Regions from separate parts of the Microbacterium sp. NPDC058345 genome, predicted to be linked through region 2. Evidence: predicted binding sites of a transcription regulator. Region 2 holds the regulator's gene; the other holds the start of a gene.
The links. Region 2 encodes HspR, which represses chaperone genes until heat shock. Its sites were predicted from a motif close to AAGTTGAGTCNNNNNGACTCAACTT; they were not measured.
Positions count from the first base shown of each region.

Region 1: a site for HspR is predicted at 1,779-1,803, ahead of ACFWH5_RS01265 (ATP-dependent Clp protease ATP-binding subunit). Genes of this name have one in related genera too.

Region 1 is NZ_JBHXIG010000001.1:242,603-246,002, forward strand. Features, by position in the region: gene ACFWH5_RS01265 (ATP-dependent Clp protease ATP-binding subunit) at 1-1,764, opposite strand, end outside; gene ACFWH5_RS01270 (GMP synthase) at 1,865-2,581, shown strand; gene ACFWH5_RS01275 (glutaminase) at 2,690-3,148, opposite strand; gene purU (formyltetrahydrofolate deformylase) at 3,224-3,400, shown strand, end outside.
Region 2 is NZ_JBHXIG010000001.1:1,409,729-1,413,128, forward strand. Features, by position in the region: gene ACFWH5_RS06630 (nucleotide exchange factor GrpE) at 1-464, shown strand, start outside; gene ACFWH5_RS06635 (DnaJ C-terminal domain-containing protein) at 472-1,449, shown strand; gene ACFWH5_RS06640 (heat shock protein transcriptional repressor HspR) at 1,469-1,948, shown strand; gene ACFWH5_RS06645 (GntR family transcriptional regulator) at 2,015-2,680, shown strand; gene ACFWH5_RS06650 (tripartite tricarboxylate transporter substrate binding protein) at 2,787-3,400, shown strand, end outside.

The DNA of each region.
Region 1 (3,400 bases), 1.2 Mb from region 2:
GGCGAGGGACTTCGCCAGCTCGGTCTTGCCGACGCCGGTCGGGCCGAGGAACAGGAACGAGCCGACGGGCCGGCGTGCATCGCCCATGCCGGTGCGGCTGCGCCGCACGGCGCGTGCGACCGCCGCGACCGCGTCGTCCTGTCCGATCACGCGGGCGTGCAGCTCGGACTCCAGGTCGGCGAGGCGCTCGCGCTCGCTCTCGGTGAGGCGGCTCACCGGGATGCCGGTGGCGCGCGAGATCACGGCAGCGATCTGCCTCTCGTCGACGACGGCGTCCGCCGTCGCGTCCACGGCAGGTGCACCCGCCTCGTCGATGCGGCGCTGCACATCGGCGATCTCGTCGCGCACGCGCGAGGCCTCCTCGTAGTGCTCGGCGCTGACGGCGGCGTTCTTCTCCGACTCCAGTTCGGCGAGCCTGGCCATCAGGGCCGACACGTCGGTCACGATGCCCAGCCGCAGGCGCAGCCGGGCACCGGCCTGGTCGATCAGGTCGATCGCCTTGTCGGGCAGCACCCGGTCGGGCAGGTAGCGCGCGCTCAGCTCGACGGCGGCGCGCAGCGCCTCGTCGGTGTAGGTCACGGCGTGGTGCTCCTGATACGCGGGCCTCAGCCCCTCGAGGATGCGCACGGCGTCTTCGATCTGCGGCTCGCCGACCTTCACCGGCTGGAAGCGGCGCTCCAGTGCCGGGTCCTTCTCGATGCGGCGGTACTCGCTCAGCGTGGTCGCACCGACCAGGTGCAGGTCGCCGCGCGCCAGGCGAGGCTTGAGGATGTTTCCGGCATCCGTGCCGCCGTCACCCGAACCGCCGGCACCCACGACGGTGTGCACCTCGTCGACGAACACGATGATCTCGCCCTTGTGCGCGGCGATCTCATCCATCGTCTTGGTGAGGCGCTCCTCGAAGTCGCCGCGGTAGCGGGTGCCGGAGAGCATGGCCGGCAGGTCGAGGGCGATCACCCGGCGGCCCTGCAGCTGTGCGGGGACGGCGCCGTCGACGATCGCGCGGGCGAGGCCCTCGACGATCGCGGTCTTGCCGACACCGGCCTCACCGATCAGCACCGGGTTGTTCTTGGTACGGCGGCTGAGGATCTCGATGGTCTGCTCGATCTCGGCCGAGCGGCCGATCACCGGGTCGAGTTCACCGGCGCGGGCGCGGGCGGTGAGGTCGAGTCCGAACTGGTCGAGCATGGGCGTCTCGGATGCCGCATCCGGGGTCGCCTCGGCCGCGCCGACCTCCGTCGGCACCGGCTCGCGCAGGCTCTGGGTGAGCGCCTCGGCGGTGACACCCGCTCGCGCCAGGATCTGTCCGGCGGGGGCATCCTGCCCGAGCACGAGCGCGAAGAACAGGTGCTCCGGCTCGATGTAGGTCGCGCCAGACGAGCGCGCCACCTGGTAGGCGTGGAACAGTGCGCGGCTGGCACTCGGCATGATGGTGGCGGCGCCCTGGCGCGACGCCGTGCCCGGCATCGGCAGTCGGGCGTCGACCGCGTCGATGATGGTTCGCGGCTCCGCGCCGATGTGCTGGATCGCCTGCGCGACGGCGTCGTCCTCGACGATCACCCGCAGCACGTGCAGCGCGTCGAGCTCGGTCTGGCCGCGTTCGAGCGCGAGTCGGCCGGCACGCTGCAGGATCTGCTGAGTGCGCGCGGTGAGGAACCGGCTGAGGTCGATCGATCGCGCCTGCCGGGCCTGCTCACCTGCGAGGTAACGGGCCAGGAACTCGTCGAACGAGCCCGCACCCGCCTCGTTGAAGTCGTTGGGCATTGCGTTTCCTCTCAAACTTGAGCGTCCTTCTATCAAGTTTAACGTCACATGATGACTCGTATTCCCCGCCGACGTCAAACCGGCCGAATAGAATCGCCCCATGTCCTCGGTGCTGTACGTCTGCGCTCGCCCCGAGCGAAGCGCGGCGGATGCCGAGCACCGCTCGTTCCGGCGGGACTTGGGTCTCGCGACCCTCGATCGCGTCGACCTGCTGCATGCCTCGCTGGAGACGGTGGAGTGGCAGCGCTACGACGGCTTCGTCGTCGGCGGGTCTCCGTTCAACGTCACCGACGTGGTCAAGTCCGAGGCGCAGCTGGCCGTCGAGCACGACCTCGAGCGCATCGCCGCGCTCGCGATGGCCGGCGGCGCGACGGCGCTCTTCACGTGCTACGGCATCGGCGTGGTGACCCGGATGCTGGGTGGCGAGGTGACCATGGCGCATCCTGAGCGTGTGCAGGCCGCCCGGCTGCGGGTGACCGCGGAGGGGGCACGCGATCCGCTGTTCGGGCCGAGCGGGCCGTCGCTGTCGGTCTTCACCGCGCACAAGGAGGCGGCCGCCGAGACGCCACCGGGAGCCGTGCTACTCGCCACCAACGACGCGTGCCCCGTTCAGGCGTACCGGGTGGGTGAGCACCTCTACGCCACCCAGTTCCATCCCGAGGCATCACCGCAGGACTTCGCCGATCGCATGGCGGTGTACCGGGCGTCGGGCTACTTCGATCCGGAGCAGTACGTCGCCACCGAGTCGATGGTGCTGGCGGCATCCGTGCAGGGAGCGGACCTGCTCGGCCGGTTCCCGGCGCTGCTGACGCGCTGATTCCACCAGCCGCCTTCTGGCACACTTTTCCGCAGCTGTCACAGCGATCTGTGTGCCCGATGCTGAAAAGTGTGCCATTCGGAGCGCGCGACGAGCGAGCGGGGCTCGTCAGGGATGCAGCAGGGCGATCCGCTCGTCGAGATAGCCGGCCAGCGGCACCAGCGCACCGCCGGGCGACCACCGGACGTGCGGCGCCCCGTCGATCAGCGCGAGCGGGCCGGATGCTCCGCCGGCGTCCACCGCCGGCACATCGATGTACTGCCAGCCGAGGTGCACGACCTCGCCCTCGCCGAACCCGCCGCGGCGGGCCATCGCTCGGCGCTCGGCGCGCCGGCGGGACGACTCCGCAGCATAGCCTCGCCGCACCTCCTCGGCGGCGCGCAGGATCTCGCCGGTGGCGAGCACCCCGTCATCGGTGAGCAGCAGCACCCCGAGGTGCCAGGCCGTGCCCGCCCGCACGATGCGGTCGGCGCGCCAGCGCGAGGTGCGCAGCATCCCGAGCCCCTCGCGTGGCACACCCGTCAGGCGCCCTCGCGCGTCGTCGAGCAGTGCGGCGGTCGTGGTCACCTCCCCAGGGTAACGATTCGCCGACGCCGGCCGGATGCAGGCAGAATCGATGCACACCCCAGCTCAGGAGCGCTCATGTCCCAGACCGACACCGCCCGCCTTCTCATCGCCTGCGACGACCAGCCCGGCATCGTCGCGGCCGTCGCGGGCGCGCTGGCGGCGCACGGCGCGAACATCATCTCGCTCGACCAGCACTCCACGGATTCGGCGGGCGGAAGGTTCTTCCAGCGCACCGTGATCCACCTCGACGGG
Region 2 (3,400 bases):
CTGAGGAGGCCGCCTCGGGCGACGCGCCCGACAGCGGCATCGCGGATGCCGAGAGCGCGCTGCTGCACGACCTCAAGCGCCTGCAGGCCGAGTACGCCAACTACCGCCGGCGCACCGAGGAGCAGCGGCACATCGAGATCGCGCGCGCCAAGGGCGAGGCGGCCAAGGGGCTGCTTCCCGTGCTCGACGACCTCGACCGCGCGCAGCAGCACGGCGATCTGGTGGACGGCTCGCCGTTCGCCGTGATCGCCGGCAAGGTGCGCACGGTGGTGGAGCGTCTCGGCGTGACCGCGTACGGCGAGAAGGGCGAGGAGTTCGACCCGCAGCACCACGAGGCGATCTTCCAGCAGCCCACCCCCGGCGCGACGTCGTCGACCATCCTCGAAGTGGTCGAGGTCGGCTACCGCCTGGGTGACGTCGAGCTGCGCCCCGCGAAGGTCGTCGTCGCTGTCCCTGCGGAGTAGGTGATCGATGGCTAGCCAGGACTGGTTCGACAAGGACTTCTACAAGACGCTCGGCGTCTCGAAGGACGTCTCCGATGCGGATCTGAAGAAGACCTACCGCAAGCTCGCCCGCAAGTACCATCCCGACTCCAATCAGGGGGACGCCGCGGCCGAGGCGAGGTTCAAGGAGATCAGCGAGGCGTACAGCGTGCTCAGCGACCCCGAGCAGCGGAGCGAGTACGACGAGATCCGCGCCATGGGATCGGGGGCTCGCTTCACCGCACCCGGCTCCGGCGGGGCGGGCGGCTTCGAGGACGTGTTCAGCCGGTTCGGGCAGGGCGGACGCCAGGCCGACTTCGACGACATCTTCTCGATGTTCAGCCAGGGCGGCGGCTCCTTCGGGTCCGGCCGCTTCGGGCAGCCGAGCGGCGGGTACCGCGGCTTCGGCGGCCCGCAGAAGGGCGCCGACGTCACCGCCCGCACCACGCTCGATTTCACCACCGCGGCGCAGGGCGAGACGATCACCCTGCAGGCCGAGGACGGCAAGCCGTTCAAGATCAAGGTGCCCGCCGGTGTCGCCGACGGGCAGAAGATCCGTCTGCGCGGGCGGGGTCGCCCCTCGCCCGACGGCGGCGAGCCCGGCGACATCGTCGTGCAGGTCGCGGTCAGGCCGCATCCGGTCTTCTCCCGCGAGGGCCTGAACCTGCGCCTCACCGTGCCGGTCACGTTCACCGAGGCCACCCTCGGCGCCACGATCGAGGTGCCGACCCTGGGCGGCGACACGGTCAAGCTGCGCGTCGCGCCGGGCACGCCGTCGGGGCGCGTGCTGCGCGTCAAGGGGCGCGGGATCAAGACCGCGAAGGGCACCGGCGACCTGCTCGCCGAGCTGCAGGTCGCGGTGCCCGCGCACCTCGACGACGCGGCACGCGAGGCGCTCGAGCGCTTCCACGCACTCGAGCCCAAGGAGAACCCGCGGGCCGAGATGATGGCCAAGGCGCGCGGCTGATGGGCCACCAGGACTGATCATGGACGCCGATTCCCCTCTCTTCGCGATCGCGGTCGCCGCGGAGCTGGCCGGCATGCACCCCCAGACGCTGCGGCAGTACGACCGCATCGGCCTGGTGGTGCCCGGCCGCACCCGCGGCGGCTCGCGACGCTACTCGATGCGCGACATCGAGCAGCTCCGCGAAGTCGCTCAGCTGTCGAGCGAGGGGATGAGCCTGCCGGCGATCGCGCGCCTGCTCGACCTGGAGGACGAGGTGCGGATGCTGCGTCGCCAGGTCTCGGAGCTCGAAGGGGCGCTGCGCGCCGAACGCGAGAACCGCCCCGGCGTTCGCGTCTTCGCCGCCGGGGTGACGGGGTCCATCGTCACCGTCCCCTCCGGGCGCCGCATCCGCCGATCGACCGAGATCGTGCTGTGGCAGCCGCGCATGGCATCCGACGAGCGCGGAGCGGACGATCAGCCTGCCACGCCGGAGACGCCGGAGAACCGCGACTCGGACTGACGACGGCGGCGCGACACGATCGCGACCGGCACCCTGTACTCTGTCAACAGTCAACAGGGGAGAGCCATGACCGACACAGTGCAGCGCGGGGAGTCGCTCGGCGCACAGATCGCGAACGTCCTGCGTCAGCGCATCGTGCGCGGAGACGTCGCCCCGGGCGAGCGGATCACCGAGGAGGCACTCGCCGAGGAGTTCGCGGTCAGCCGCGGTCCCGTGCGCGACGCGCTCACGCAACTCAGCTTCGAGAAGCTCGTGCGCATCCAGCGCCCCCGCGGTGTCTTCGTGGTCGGTCTCACCCGCGACGACGTCGATCAGCTCTACAGCCTGCGGGGAGCGCTGGAGCAGCTGGCGCTGTCGCGCGCGATCCGCGTCCGCGATGACGCCCGCTGGGCCGTGATGGACGACGCGGTGCGGCGCATGACGGCGGCGGCGGACGCCGGCGATCATGCGGCGTTCGTCGTCGCCGACCTCGACTTCCACTCCCAGATCTACGCCCTGGCGGATCATCCGCGCCTGGAAGGCGCGTGGCGCCAGTACCTTCCCACCTTCACCGCGCTGCTCGACGTCACCATCAACCACGACGACGACCTGCACGACTCCGCCGCCGATCACGTCGCACTGATGAACGTGATGCGCAGCGGTGACGGTGCCGAGGCGGCCGAGGTGCTCAGCGCACACCTCGACGGGGCGCGGGATCGCATGCTGAGCGAGCTGACCACGCAGGGCTCCTGAACCGGCGCGAGCGGCGCGATCTCCCTGTGCGTGTTGACTGTTAACAGTCGACACTGATACGCTCGCGAACGTCGACAATCCGGTCGACCAGCACCGAGGAGCAAAGATGCCCCGCATCCGCATGTCCCGAGCGGCCGCAGCAATCGCCGCCGTCGCCGCAACCGCGCTCGTCCTGGCCGGCTGCACCAAGGTCGAAGAGGGTGGCGCCGAGTCCAGCTACCCCGAGAAGGACATCCGCCTGATCATCCAGGCGAACCCGGGCGGTGGCTCCGACCTGTCGTCGCGCGCACTCGCCACCGAGCTCGAGAAGATCCTCGACGTCAGCGTCATCCCCGAGAACATGCCGGGCGCCGCCGGGGCGCTCGCGATGGAGTACGTGGGTTCGCAGAAGGCCGACGGCTACGTGATCGGGTTCGCCCCGGTCGAGATCGCGATGCTCAACACCACGCAGGGTGCGAAGGTGCTGCCCGAGGACTTCGATCTGCTCGGCCAGATCATGCTCGCCCCCGGCGTGATCACCGTCGGGGCGGACAGCGGCATCGAGTCGCTCGAGGACCTCATCGCGCAGGCGAAGTCCGGCGCGGTCACCGTGGCGAACTCCGGCGCGGGCTCCATCTGGGAGGCCGCGACGATCGGTCTCGGCGACGCCGCGGGCGCCGACTTCACGCCGGTGCCGTACGACGGCGGTGCGACCGCCGTCGGCGCCGCGGCATCCGGTGA